DNA from 3 places in the Aliiglaciecola litoralis genome. Region 1 is predicted to be linked to each of the others. Evidence: predicted binding sites of a transcription regulator. Region 1 holds the regulator's gene; each other region holds the start of a gene.
What was found. The regulator FNR, encoded in region 1, switches genes on or off when oxygen is low (the NO sensors DNR and NnrR bind a similar motif). The targets are predictions, from matches to a motif close to TTGATCTAGATCAA.

Region 1 (4,815 bases):
AGGTCGTTTTCCCTTCCGGAATTTTGTCTTTGACAATGGAGTAGGTGTCTTCAGTCACAATGTGAAAGTCTACATTGAGTTTAGACAGATATTCTGGCAACACATGATCGGGAAAACCCGGTTGTTTTTGGTCTAGGTTTACCGCTATTAATGTGAAATCTATGGGGGCCGTTCGCTGCTTCTGCAGCAAAAGATCGAGCATGGTGTAGCTATCTTTGCCGCCGGATAGACACACCATAACCTTATCGCCTTGTTCTATCATATTAAAGTCAGCGATAGCCTTACCGACTAGACGACTCAGCCGTTTTTGAATTTTGCTATCATCGTTTTTGGGTGTGGCAAAATTGTGGCTAGGTTGGTTCATGCGGATCCTTTGAATCTCATCTACGGCAAAGCTGGACATTATACCAGCCACACTACCGGTGACAAACCTATTATCAGAGTATTTACCTATAGTTCAATACTTGTTTTAGCGCTTAATTGGGCATTCAAAACCGTCTGGTTTGAGTGCTAACACATCGCAATCAAGTTTATCAATTACGTGTTCAGCGGTATTTCCTATGAGCGCTGCCGTTATTCCTGTTCTTCCCACAGTGCCAATAATGACAAGTTCGGCATCAATCTCATTAGCCACATCAGGAATAACATTCTCTGGTAACCCTTCTCTAATGTACAGGTGGTTAACATCAATCGGAAATTGTTTGGCGTGGGCATGCATACTATCGGTGTGGTGTTTCTTGACCGCTTCTGTATAACTAACCGGATCAAATTCAGGTATTTCAATGGCAATATTAACGGGTGTCCCAGGGTAGGAGTTAACCAAATGTACATGCCCATTTAGTAACTCACTAAACTTGAGCGCCATGTGGGTCATTTTAACATTTAGGTTTTGATGTTCATCATCTTCAGTTCCCGCATCCACAGCGGCAATGATGTTGCCGTCTTCAGGCCAGTCATGATCTTTTACCAATAACACCGGAACCGGAGATTTACGCAACAAGTGCCAATCAGTTGGCGTAAAAATGACAGATTTAAGGGTATCGTGTTGCTTAGTGCCTTTGACAATAATGTCATAGTTATTTTCAACCACTTCAAATAAAATACTTTCAAAGGGGCGGTTATGCCAGACCACTTTAATATCGATTGAAATAGCGCCATCACATAAAGGTTGTATGATGCTTTCAAGCCAATCCGTTCGATCATCCACCACAGCTTGACGCATGGTTTCTCGTTCATCCACCGAGAGCATAGTGGTTAACTCATATGAAAAGTCGTAAATAGTTAAAAACGCGGTAATACTTGCTCCGGTTTTGTGGGCCAATAAGATGGCTCGCTGCAATGATTTCTGTTCCAGTGCTGCTGGATCTATAACTGCAAGAATTTTATTAAACCTAGCCATAACGATTTCCATTTCCATGATAGAACGAGTTAATCTTAAGTGTAAGAACAGATCCTTAGAATGCCAACTTAGTATGACAAATACTTAAAAGAACCAAGCCTTTGTGCAAACCTTCCATAAACTTATTAATGGTACGAACGTGGCGCTCAAAAAATTAAGAAAATAATTGAGACACTCATTTAATAATTGAGACACTCACTATAAGAAGGTATAAAACAATTACAGAGCTCTGTAAAATTCAAGGTGTGTCTTTTCTTAAACCGCGAATTAATTGGCTGTTTTCTTATTTTGGTTGAGGTGTATGCTGAAAATCGCCTTATTTCTCAAATAACAGGCAGCCGGACTTAGCAACATTGAGTTGATGGGTGTTTATTTTGGATTGGATTGTTTCTAGGCATGTTGCAATAACGCTCTGGCCTTTGCCATCCCTCGTATGCGTTGATGCTTTGTGTGTTGTTTGAATTGTTGAAGCATGTGTTCACTGCCTACAGCGGTGTAGAAGTGTTGTTCAAACTCGGTCGTTAGGGTTAACCACTGCTCGGTATTCAGACCAAGACTGTTTAGAATGGAGCTGTGTTGCGGCTTGATATGACCTGCTTTATCCTGACGAATACACTTGCCCGTTCTCTCAATCAGCTCACAGTAATCGATTAGGCTATACGCGATACCTTTAGGCATGTCTTTTTTGTGATTGCCTACAAAGCGCATTAAGGTGCGGGGCTGTTCACCTTTGATAAGCGCGTGAATACGTCTTTGAATGCTGGTGTGTTTTGAGGTTTCAGGAGTGCTGTCCATGTTGGCTCGAATAGGGTTTAAGTCGACATAGGCCATACAGGCTACTAGCGCACTTTCATCTAGCAAGGCTTGGGATTTAAAGCGTCCTTCCCAAAACCGCCCCGTACAGTCATCTTCTTTGTTCGCCTCACGGGCGATGTGCTCGTTCAGATTGCGCATCAGCCAACTGATGTCGTATAAGCGTTGACGGTAAATAGTGACCGTTTGCTCCAGACTCACAAGCTCAGCATCACTGAGCGGCTCGCCTTTATGATATTGTTGACTCAATAAGGTGCCTTGATACAACTGATGCCAACGCCTAATCACCTCAGTCATCGACCAGCTATCCGCGGTTTCTTTATCCACACACAGCACCACATGGGTATGATTACTCATCACCGCATACGCACAAATATCAATGGCGAACACTGACGCTAAAAACAACAAACGTTTTTCTACCCACGCCCGGCGATGTTCAAAGCTTTGTCCAGTAAACGAGTCTTCACCGCACAAAAAAGAGCGACGAACACAGCGTGAAACACAGTGGTAGTAAGGAGTATCAATTAAACTGATTTGGTTTTTGCGTGGTTGGGGCATAACAGACCATCCTTGGTTGTTTGGTTACCCTAAACTTAGAACAAAATGGCCGTTTCGCCATTTTTAACGTGGGTGTCTCAGTAAAACTGGACTTTAAAAGTGGGTGTCTTAATAAGAACTGTTATTTTTATGGTGGGGCTGCGATAGTTTGCGATCTTTAATTCACTCGGTTTTCTGTCTTAATGCTTGTGGCTTTAGTATTTGGATCAGTTTGCCGTCCACCAGTATGATTTTTTCTTTTTGTAACCGGGTGAGTAATCGACTAATGGTTTCAACAGTCAAACCAAGATGATTGCCAATCTCACTTCTTGTCATCGGCAAGTTGAAGTCCGATGGTGAAAATCCTCTGGCAGCAAATCTATCTGACAAGTTAAGCAGTAAGTAAGCGATACGCTCTTCTGCCGTGCGTTTGTTCAGGAGCATCATCATGTCATGATCTGATTTAATTTCAGTGCTCATGATTTTAAGCATTTCTTTTCGAAGTGAGGGCAGCTTAACACTCATTTCATCAAGCTTATCAAAAGGTAATTCGCAGACCATCGACGTTTCCATGGCTTGAATGAAACTTTGATATTGTTCGGTACATAAACCGTCGAACCCTACTATGTCCCCTGGGAAATGAAAGCCCGTAATCTGCTGTTGGCCATCTGGTGAGATAATATAAGATTTAAACGAGCCACTTCGTACCGCAAACAACGAAGTGAATTTCTGCCCAGGTGAGGTAAGCTGGTCGAGTTTGTGCAACGGTTTTTTGCGTTCAACAATGTCATCTAAGCTTTGCATTTCGGTCTGATTCAACGCGACAGGAATACAAAGATGGTTGAAGCTGCAATTTTGGCAGCGAATACTGAAATCAGATGTGGCCTGCATCAATGACTCATGAGAATGACTTTTACCAATTATGGATTGCTCGATAGGTTAAAAGCAAGCCGAATATGGTGAGGATGGTTGCGACGGATTGCCTAACGAATCTATTCGCCAAATAGTGCCTTATGGTTTTAGCACTGGCGCCCATAGCAAGCATAATGGGTAGGGTGCCTAAACCAAACAATAGCATCGTAAGAAAGCCAATTTTTGCACTGCCCGACGCGACACTCCACGTTAAGGTTGAATAGACCAAGCCACAGGGTAGCCAGCCCCAAATCATGCCATATGGTAGTGCATATATTGGATGTTTGAAGGGGATAAAACGTTTTGATGCCGGTTGGATCAATCTCCAGAAATAACCGCCGAGTTTTTCAATTCGGGTCAGCCAATTTAACCACTGCCCAATATACAGTCCCAATAGGATCATAAATACGCCGCCTAGTAGGGGCAAAAATTGCGGATTTATCCAACTTCGACTGGACACCATACTGCCTAAATACCCGGCGATACCGCCAGCAATTGCATAGGATAAAATACGTCCTCCATTGTAGGCCAACATATAGGGAAGGGGGCTTTGTGCTTTTGGTAGCATGAAGGTAAATGAAGTGACAATGCCACCGCACATTCCAGCACAATGGACACTACCAGCAAGTCCAATCAATATTGCGCTATACCAGCTTATATCAGTCATCTTTGCTTATGTTGTTATTGATATCGATGCTTTTGTTATGTTTTTTGAGAGCTTGAGGCTGTTCTTCCGTTTGTGGCTCTTGGTTTGGAGATGCAAGATCATCATCAAACAAAATACTTAATCCTTGTCTTTCTAGATCTTCAAATTGATCATTTTTTACAGCCCAAAAAAATACGCCAATAGCAACTAACACTAAAATAATCGCGATTGGTATTAACACATAAATGATATTCAAGGCGTTTCCCGTTAGTCTTAAATCAACTTGCTGAGGTAATTATCTTAATAATCTTACTGAATTTGTGACCACGATAATAGAGCTCAATGACATTCCTATCACGGCCATCCACGGGGTTAGCAATCCAGCGATAGCCAGAGGTAAGATCAACAGATTGTAGCCTATTGCCCAAAGCATATTCTGTTTGATTTTTTTGCGTACTTTAATTGACATAGCAAACAGCTGATTGAGGTTTATCAGATCTGGATTTAA
Region 2 (4,815 bases), on a different contig from region 1:
GTAAAAATCTACTAAATTTGGTGATCAGTCGTGACGGCAGCGAGTTGAAAGTTGTGTTAACCAACAAAGTAGCAAAAAATGTTCAACACAACGGGTTTGGTATTGGCTTGAGCAATACCCGTGAGCGTTTATCCAAGCTGTACAATCATTTTCGGCTGGAATCCCAACCACTAGATAATGATTTGTTTGAGACATTATTAGCCATACCAATAGGAGAGCAGGATGCTTAATATATTAATCGCCGATGATGAGCATTTGGCCCGCGAAACCATTAAGTTGTTATTGCAAGACCAAGAAGATGTGGCCAATATTTATGAAGCTAAAGATGGTAATCAAGCATTGCAGTTGGCGAATGAATTTACCCCACAGGTCATCTTTCTCGACATCGAAATGCCAGGTATTTCCGGCATCCAACTCGCTAAGCATATTCCCAGTGAGTGCGTTATTATCTTTGCCACAGCATACAATGAGCATGCGGTAGAGGCGTTTGAGTTAAACGCCTTAGATTACATACTCAAGCCATTTGATGATGAAAGGTTTTATGTAGCACTGGATCGCGCCAGACAAAAAATTAAAGATGATCACCAACAAGACTATTCCAAACTGGGTGAGTTGATTAAACAGATGGTGTCAGAGCCACCTAAGCATTACAAAGAGCGCTTGGTCATTCGCGATCCTGGCCGCATTCGACTCGTTGAAGTTGCTCAAATAGATTATATCACTGGGGCGGGAAATTATGCCGAGCTGCACTTGAACGATGGTAAACATCTGTTGCACCGCGAAACGCTCTCAGCGCTAGAAGAACAACTCAATCCCGAGGCGTTTGTGCGCATTCACCGGTCCTCTATCGTGAGGCGCAGCGTGATTACCGAGTTGCGGCCAAATGACAAAGGCGACTACTCTGTTATTTTACGAAATGGTGAAGTACTGACCTTATCAAGGCGTAATCGAGCCAAACTTGAAGAGTTGACGCATTAAGCGCAACAGCCGTTGCGTTGTAAATCATTTTAACTTGGCATATTGCTGAGGTATTCACCAACACACAACTAAGGCAAAACTGCGGATTTCTCCCTTCCTCAAGTAAAGAGGCTTTGGTTGAGGCACTTCTTCTTAATCCTTTTTTGTATTAAAACCTGATCTGGATCAATATTACTCAAATGAATAGGCGTAACCTTAATCATTTAAAGTCAGCGGTTTATCGCCACACTTAAGGTGCCTTCCTCATGCAACTAGAAAAACATACGTTGATTAACGACTTTCCCGAGCATCATCACACCATTCGTCATCTCAAAATGAATGATATGCACTTCGCCAAGTTATTCGAAAATTATCATCAAATAGAAAGTGCCGTTCACCATATTGAAGAAGGTAATGAAGCGGTTTCTGACGAGCATTTGGAATCCCTTAAGAAAAGTCGCTTTGGACTAAAAGACCAGCTATATGCACTGATAGTGAAAGCTGAAAATGCACTTTAACCCATGCTTGGCTGACAAGTAGGAGTCGGTGGCAATGTCGAAAACGAGATTTTTAATCACAATTAACCTTGTATTGTTAATTCTTAGCATGATGTTTTTAAACAGTTGTAGCAATCCCATGGAGTCGCTACGCAAAGTGACTTACCCGCCTGATTTTAAGTATACAGAGCCATCAAAGCTGCGCTCAGAAATGGGACAATTGGCGCAGCAGATGCGGATGCTGGATGAGGCCCTCAACGAGAGACCTAATCATAACGATGTAGAGATAGAGGAACAACGGCAGCAAGTGCTCAGTGCATTGGCTCAAATAGAAAGGATCGCCTCGCGGTTACAATCCGGTAATTCAGGGGCTAATCATCCCTTTATGCAAGACTACATGGATACTTTTGTCAGCCAAGTGGGGGAAGCGCGTGTTGCGGCTTCTTTGCCCGAGCCACGCTACTATTTTGCCGGAAAGATTTCCGGTGGCTGTACCAGTTGTCATCGAATAAACCGATAACCCCTTGCTCCTGACAAACACAAAAAAAGCGCTGCGATGATGCAAAATCAGCGCAGCGCTTTATCGTTTTGCTCTTCGTTTAACGGTCCAAATTCATGACTTTAGTCCAAGCTTTGACGAAGTCATCTACAAACTTTTGTTTGGATGTATCAAAGGCGTAAACTTCTGCCACAGCGCGCAACTCTGAGTTAGAGCCAAAGATCAGATCCACAGAAGTGGCTGTCCACTTAGGCTCACCAGTAGCGCGATCTACGCCTTGATAGACGCCATCAATATTCGATTTTTGCCATCTGGTCGACATATCCAATAAGTTGACGAAAAAGTCATTGCTCAGAGTTCCAGGTTTATCAGTGAGCACCCCATGGGAAGACTGAGTATGGTTTGCATCGAGGGCACGCAATCCACCTACAAGGACAGTCATTTCAGGTACACTCAAATTTAGTTGATCGGCTTTATCCACTAGTGCTTCAGTGGGCGATTTATAGCTATTGGCTGCATCAAAGTAGTTTCTAAAACCATCGGCATTTAATTTGAGTAAATCAAATGAATCGACATCTGTTTGCTCTTGCGTGGCATCGCCGCGACCGGGCTTAAAGGGCACTGTGATTTGATAGCCTGCATCTTTTGCCGCTTTCTCTATCGCTGCCGCGCCACCCAAAACAATTAAATCTGCCATAGAGACTTTGTCGCTATTGAAGAAACCGCTGGTAGCGTCTTTCTGGATGTCTTTGAGTACTGCTACCACTTTGGCAACTTCCGCTGGATTGTTGACTTCCCAATCTTTTTGCGGTGCCAATGTTAAACGAGCACCATTTGCTCCACCGCGCATATCGGAATCCCGGTAACTCGCGGCTGAAGCCCAAGCAACTCGGATTAATTCAGATACACTCAAGCCGGAATCAAGTATTTTTGCTTTGAGCTTTTTAGCGTCCTTGGCGTCAATAGTCGATTGGCTATCTTCGACAATTGGATCTTGCCAGATAAGAATGTCGGCAGGGACTTCCTTCCCTAAATAATTGGATCTGGGGCCCATGTCTCTGTGGGTTAATTTATACCACGCTTTGGCAAAAGCTAATTGGTACTCCTTTGGATCCGCTAAAAATCGTTCGGCAATTTTACGGTACTCAGGATCAAACTTTAAGGCCAAGTCAGCTGTCGTCATCACTGGTGAGTTAAACTTGCCATCTACATGCGCATCAGGCACAGCTTTGTGTAACGATTCATCTGTGGGGATCCACTGAATCGCTCCGGCTGGACTGCGAGTTTGTTGCCATTCAAAATTCAGCAAATTACTCAAATACAAAGACGTCCACTTAGTTGGCGCTTGGGTCCATGCACCTTCAAGTCCGCTGGTGATCGTATCTTCTGAATGTCCCTTACCACATTTATTTTTCCAACCTAATCCTTGTTCCTCAATCTCTGCCGCAGCGGGCTCGGTGCCCATACAATCTTTTGGTTTGTGGGCACCATGCATCTTACCAAAGGTATGACCGCCCGCAATTAACGCTAAGGTTTCCTCGTCGGTCATTGCCATGCGGCTAAATGCAACGCGAATGTTTTTTGCTGAACCCAGCGGATCGGGTTTACCTTTAGGACCTTCAGGATTGACGTAAATTAAACCCATGTGGGTCGCGCCAAGCGGCCGTTGTAATTTACCGTCTTTGTCTTCTCGATCACTGGCAAGCATTTCTACTTCCGGGCCCCAGTAGACGATGTCTGGCTCCCAATCGTCAGCTCGTCCTCCCGCAAAACCGTAGGTTTCAAAGCCCATATTCTCCAGTGCAACGTTACCGGCCAATACCATTAAATCGGACCATGACAACGCCTCTCCATATTGTTGCTTTATTGGCCACAGTAAGCGTCGAGCTTTGTCAAGGTTGCCATTATCTGGCCAGCTATTGAGGGGGTCAAACCGTTGCTGTCCGCCGCCAGCGCCGCCGCGTCCATCTAAGGTGCGATAAGTTCCAGCACTATGCCAAGTCATACGAATGAAAAAAGGACCATAGTTGCCAAAGTCAGCGGGCCACCATGGTTGCGAGGTGGTGAGTAAGGTATCAATATCTTTTTTTACGGCGTCTAAATCAAGCTGAGAAAACGCTTTGCCGTAATCAAAATTAACACCGTAAGGATTAGAACGGCCATCGTGATCACGAAGAGCCGACAGATCAAGCTGATCAGGCCACCAAAATTGATTTGACCTCGCTTGACCGGGAGGGGCATGACCGGTTCCCATCGCTCCCGCTGGCTTTGTCATTTCTGCTGTTTCAGCTAATCCCGAACCAGAGAGCAATGCCACTGCCAAGAAAGTGGCAATGGTCGATCTTTTAAATAGAGTTTGCTTTTTCATTTTAACGTTCCCATTTGTGACGCTAACTTTAGAGTTTTTGTAAAAAATAAGGCCAATGCTAAGTAACAGGAAATGTTGCGTTGTTCTGCAATCTGACAACCTCCATACGAGATTCAATTCTTCCGCACACAGCATGAGTTCTAATGAAACTAACGATTAGATTGTTTAAGTGTAGGTAGGAAATTGCAGAAAGTGTTGTTATTAAAAGCGATTGGTTTAATCGGAAAAATAGAAACGAGTTATTCAGCGACACAAAATAGGACGCCACGCTCGTGTTTTAGCGTGGCGGTTAACCAAGGCTAGGAAAAGATGCTAGAAACTAATCCACATTAGGTCAATACCAAAGCACACAAAGTCCATAGCATCCCCGCCATTATCGCCGCATAGGAGGCTGGTACTATTTGGGTTTTCACATGGTCCATTAAGTCACACCCAGTGGTCATTGAGCTGAGTATTGTGGTGTCTGAGATCGGTGAACATTGATCGCCGTAAAC
Region 3 (4,815 bases), on a different contig from region 1:
GTGTGATATTGCTACCGCTTTCAGAGATTTGCTAGGGGACTCCAGCATTGCCCAGTCCCATCAAAACTGTGAAAAAGTGCAAGACCCCTACTCGCTTCGATGCCAGCCACAGGTAATGGGTGCCTGCCTGACGCAAATTCGTCATGCTGCACAAACTCTCATCATTGAAGCGAACGGTGTGTCAGACAATCCATTGGTGTTTGCCGATTCGGGCGATATTCTATCAGGCGGTAATTTTCATGCCGAAACCGTTGCCATCACCTCTGATATTCTGGCCATTGCCTTATCGGAGATTGGGTCTTTGTCGGAGCGTCGGATGGCACTGCTGATCGATTCACATTTGAGTGGTTTGCCGGCATTCCTAGTCAATAACGGTGGTGTCAACTCCGGCTTTATGATTGCTCAGGTAACTTGCGCAGCGCTAGCCAGCGAGAACAAAACGCTGTGCCACCCAGCCTCGATAGACTCGTTACCTACCTCGGCAAATCAAGAAGATCATGTTTCCATGGCCACCTTCGCTGGCCGCCGGTTACGTGATATTTTTGATAATGTGGCAGGCATTTTGGCAATCGAATGGTTGGCAGCAAGCCAAGGAATAGATTTCCGTAACCCGCTAAAAACCAGTGACAAACTCGAAGAGGTCAAAGCACTACTGCGCAGCCAAGTACCGTTTTACGATAAAGACCGTTACTTTGCACCCGATATTGAAAAGTCTAAGCAGTTAATCAAGCAAAACAAACTGGCAGATTTAACCGCTTTCAACTTGCTGTAATAGCGCACTTAAAACAGGGGCGAGGGAATGAAACCAATATTCTTCTCGCTCCTACACTCAGGCGCTACGGCATTGACAACAACGTGATAAATTGCCGCGAATTTAACGCTCTACTATCCACGCTTTGGCGGTTGCCAATTCGTTATAGGTAAACCGTTTTATTTCGGCATGCACAAAGTGACTAGCAATATTTCCCGCCAAATTCCCAAGAGTTGAGTCTGTTACAAAAGCGACTCGAGATACTTTTTTATGGTGATCCCTTACAAATTTTAAATGTGCCGTCAGCGCTGAAAATGAGTCCCATCCGGGAAAATACTTCACATGAATGATGATCCCATGCAGTTGACCAACGTGTTCTATATGCTGATCAATAATCTTTGCCACCGAGATAAAATCGCTTTCAGACAACTCTCCATTGGGCTCTAGAATCGCGATTCCATCCGCTTCGTCTAACTCAAGCATTAACATGGTCCATTTCCTCACAAGAAGGGACGAGTTGAGTTAGCGGATTGTTCAAACGCTCTTCACTACTCGCCCTTGTTAAACGCAGATATCTGCGATTACGGCACGGGTCACTTTTGACAGGTCAGCGGGGCTCAACTCTAGCTCCAGCCCTCTTCGTCCTGCGCTAATATAAAGCGTAGCATGCTTCTTGGCAGAGCTATCAATAATCGTCTTCAAACGCTTTTTCTGTCCAAGCGGACTGACACCACCTAGGACATATCCAGTGGCACGCTCAACTTCCAACTTATCAGCCATGGCGGCCTTTTTTCCACCAGCAACTTTGGCTATTAGCTTCATGCTCAGCATAGCAGTAACAGGGATAACACCGACAACTAACGTTTTGTTATCAATCACCACAACTAGGGTTTTAAAGACCTGCTCTGCTGGTACTTCCATTTTTTCTGCTGCTTCAATTCCATAAGCCTCATTGGTTCCATCATGCACAAATTCATGGATACGGTGCGGGATGTTATATTTCTTAGCAACATTGATCGCTGGTGTCATGTTAAGCCTCTAAAGCCTGCGATAAACAACGGAAATGAGTTGGTGGTCACTTTTGCGAACGCTAATTTCATTTATTATTTTGGTATTTTAAGGCTTCAATTTCTAATTTTTTCATTGCTTTTACATGGTTCAGATAAATAACAACGATCGCAAAAACCACGCCTAATATTGTACCTATTGTTAAGAAAAACCAAAGATTTACAGTCATGTTGAACTCCCCTTTTCATGTCGTTCTAACGAATCCGTAAATTTAACGCAATCATCAGCTCAATGCGTTTAATCTAGCAGCAAGTTTTAGTGTTAAATTCTAATCGTGGCTATTTGATGAAGATTATTAAACTTATAGAACCAATATGCATTAACTTACGTAGCAATTACACCGGTTTTAAATAGAAGGATTAAATGTAATGTCAGATATCTCCGCTTATGCGGCTAAATCGAACAACGGACATATGGAACCGCATAAAATTACTCGCCGAGAGCCTGGTGAGAATGATGTGCAGATTGAAATTGAGTATTGCGGCGTCTGCCACAGTGACCTCCATGCGGTGAAAAATGACTGGGGAAACTCAGAGTATCCATTGGTTCCAGGTCACGAAATCATAGGGTCAGTAAGCGCGGTTGGAAGCAATGTTGACGAGTTTTCGGTTGGTGACAGTGTCGGCGTAGGCTGCTTAGTGGATTCATGCCAGTCTTGTGAAGCCTGTGATATCGATTTAGAGCAACACTGCTTAAACGGCGCGGTGATGACCTACAACAGCAAGACCGACGACCCAGGCGGACGTACTTATGGTGGTTATTCAAAGCGAATTGTTGTCCAAAAAGATTTTGTTCTGCGCATTCCACAGAACTTAAACAAAGCGGGCGCAGCGCCATTGTTGTGCGCAGGTATTACAACTTACTCGCCTCTTCATCAATATGGCGTTAAAAAAGGCATGACTGTTGGGATCATTGGACTAGGCGGTTTAGGTCATATGGGTATCAAGTTGGCTTCTGCTATGGGGGCTCACACTGTTATGATCACAACATCACAAGACAAAGCCAAAGATGCCAAAAGACTGGGTGCAGATGATGTTCTTATCTCGACAAATAAGGACGAAATGAAAAAGTGGCGAGGCAAGTTTGATTTTTTACTGAATACCATTCCGGTTGGTCACGATATTAATCCGTATGTTGTTCTATTAAAGTTCGACAGTACCATGTGCCTCGTTGGCGCAATTGAACCTTTGGAGTCGGTTAACGGCGCACAGCTTATCTCTGGCCGCAAAGTCGTTGCGGGATCGCTCATCGGTGGCCTCAAGGAAACCCAGGAAATGTTGGATTTTTGCGGCCAACATAATGTCGTCTCTGACATCGAAAAAATAGACATGAGCGACATCAATGACGCGTTTGAACGTATGCAAGCGAACGACGTACGATATCGATTTGTGATAGACATGGAAACCTTGTAACCGCCAACCACACTTGTCGCTTTCAAAGACATTCTGACCATGACATTGGCTTCAAAAGGTTCAACGTAATTAAGTTACGTTGAACCTTTTTTTGTTGCCTAACCTTAATCGGCAAGTTACAGACTCAACAACCAGTAGATACCGCATGCGCCCAGCCACTTAACTAGTTTTTAGACCATCAGTTTCAAAGCAAAATACGGCACAATATTCAATACAATGATGGCTAGTTTATACGTCCCAATATAGTGAAAATATAACGTGGGTAATTCGCTTGGATTAACTCCGGTTAATTTACTGTGGATGCTGATGATAAAATTTCGAAACACTGAAATAGCCATGAAAGTAAAAAGTAACAGTCCAATATTGAGTATGGAGCACCAGCCTAAAAATGTAGACAGTGTATCAATGCTGATCATCATGCGGTTCGCCTCAGTTGCAAGAATTTAGTGTCAAGGTTCCAGTATAGATAACATACTCGAAATAACGCTGAGACAAGACAAGTATAGAATTGATTATTCCAATAATTCACCGTCTTTACTCAACATGTCTGAAATGAGCAGCTCTCTCACTCCCCTCAAAAACTGCTCATTATCAACTTTTTCGTACGAAATAAATTGATCTACATCAATTAACGTATATACTTTCAGAAATTACTGAAACTTCAGAAATCGAGAAATTTATGAACATGACGCCAATGATCGAATCCTTTGTAATGCACTTTGGTGAAATGGGCAGTCGTTGGGGGTTTAATCGCACAGTAGGTCAAATGTATGCCTTGCTGGTCGTTTGTGAAGAACCCCTCAGTGCAAACGAAATTGCTGAAGCATTAAATATCTCGCGAGGAAACGTGAGTATGGGCTTGAAAGAACTTCAATCTTGGCGATTGGTCCAGATGCATCACGTTCCTGGCGATCGTAAAGATTACTTTAAAGCCTTGGGCAGTATTTGGGATATGGCTAACAAAGTATTTGAACAGCGTCGCAAGCGAGAGATGGATCCAACGCTAAGCTTACTCAGAGACATACTGTTGGACAAACCTGCAAATGAGCAAGAAAAATACGCCCAAAGTAGATTGCAAGAAATCCATGATTTACTTGAAAACATCACGCAGTGGAGCGAAGAGTTACAGCGCTTAAGCCCTGAAAAAATGGCGGCCTTGATGAAACTTGGCTCTGGCGTAGGTAAGGTGCTCGACATGAAAGACAAGTTTTTAAAAAGTAGTTAAACAAACCAGAAAGACCGGGTTTAAGCCCGCTTACTTTTCCTATTTTTGCTAGTACATACGCTAGACTAAAAATGTGAAAGGTAAACAGACTTTAACTTTTAGAGGTGTATCATGGCAGACGTAATGCTGCTTTCCCGTATTCAATTTGCGGCTAACATTAGTTTTCACATCTTATTTCCCACCATCACCATCGCCCTATGCTGGTTGTTGTTTTATTTTAAAGTTCGGTTTCACATCTCAGACCATCCAGTGTGGATGCGTATTTACCGTTTTTGGGTAAAGGTCTTTGCGTTAACTTTTGCATTGGGAGTGGTAAGCGGTATTACCATGTCATTTCAGTTTGGCACCAATTGGCCCGG

Region 2: ABD036_RS04340 (HP1242/YdcH family protein) is a predicted target of FNR. The motif match lies at 1,134-1,147, and genes of this name have one in related genera.
Region 3: ABD036_RS16880 (GbsR/MarR family transcriptional regulator) is a predicted target of FNR. The motif match lies at 3,846-3,859, and genes of this name have one in related genera.

Annotation. Positions count from the first base shown of each region.
Region 1 covers NZ_BAAAFD010000001.1:161,220-166,034, reverse strand. Annotated here, with positions in the region: gene ttcA (tRNA 2-thiocytidine(32) synthetase TtcA) at 1-364, opposite strand, end outside; gene uspE (universal stress protein UspE) at 470-1,399, opposite strand; gene ABD036_RS00695 (transposase) at 1,790-2,770, opposite strand; gene fnr (fumarate/nitrate reduction transcriptional regulator Fnr) at 2,933-3,640, opposite strand; gene ABD036_RS00685 (sulfite exporter TauE/SafE family protein) at 3,663-4,328, opposite strand; gene ccoS (cbb3-type cytochrome oxidase assembly protein CcoS) at 4,321-4,563, opposite strand; gene ABD036_RS00675 (heavy metal translocating P-type ATPase) at 4,603-4,815, opposite strand, start outside.
Region 2 covers NZ_BAAAFD010000002.1:150,264-155,078, reverse strand. Annotated here, with positions in the region: gene ABD036_RS04350 (sensor histidine kinase) at 1-230, shown strand, start outside; gene ABD036_RS04345 (LytR/AlgR family response regulator transcription factor) at 223-978, shown strand; gene ABD036_RS04340 (HP1242/YdcH family protein) at 1,224-1,475, shown strand; gene ABD036_RS04335 (hypothetical protein) at 1,594-1,974, shown strand; gene katG (catalase/peroxidase HPI) at 2,054-4,321, opposite strand; gene ABD036_RS04325 (Na+/H+ antiporter NhaC family protein) at 4,651-4,815, opposite strand, start outside.
Region 3 covers NZ_BAAAFD010000012.1:48,799-53,613, forward strand. Annotated here, with positions in the region: gene hutH (histidine ammonia-lyase) at 1-772, shown strand, start outside; gene ABD036_RS16855 (SpoIIAA family protein) at 875-1,240, opposite strand; gene ybaK (Cys-tRNA(Pro) deacylase) at 1,313-1,780, opposite strand; gene ABD036_RS16865 (hypothetical protein) at 1,848-1,988, opposite strand; gene ABD036_RS16870 (NAD(P)-dependent alcohol dehydrogenase) at 2,188-3,231, shown strand; gene ABD036_RS16875 (DUF6868 family protein) at 3,402-3,650, opposite strand; gene ABD036_RS16880 (GbsR/MarR family transcriptional regulator) at 3,911-4,456, shown strand; gene ABD036_RS16885 (cytochrome ubiquinol oxidase subunit I) at 4,568-4,815, shown strand, end outside.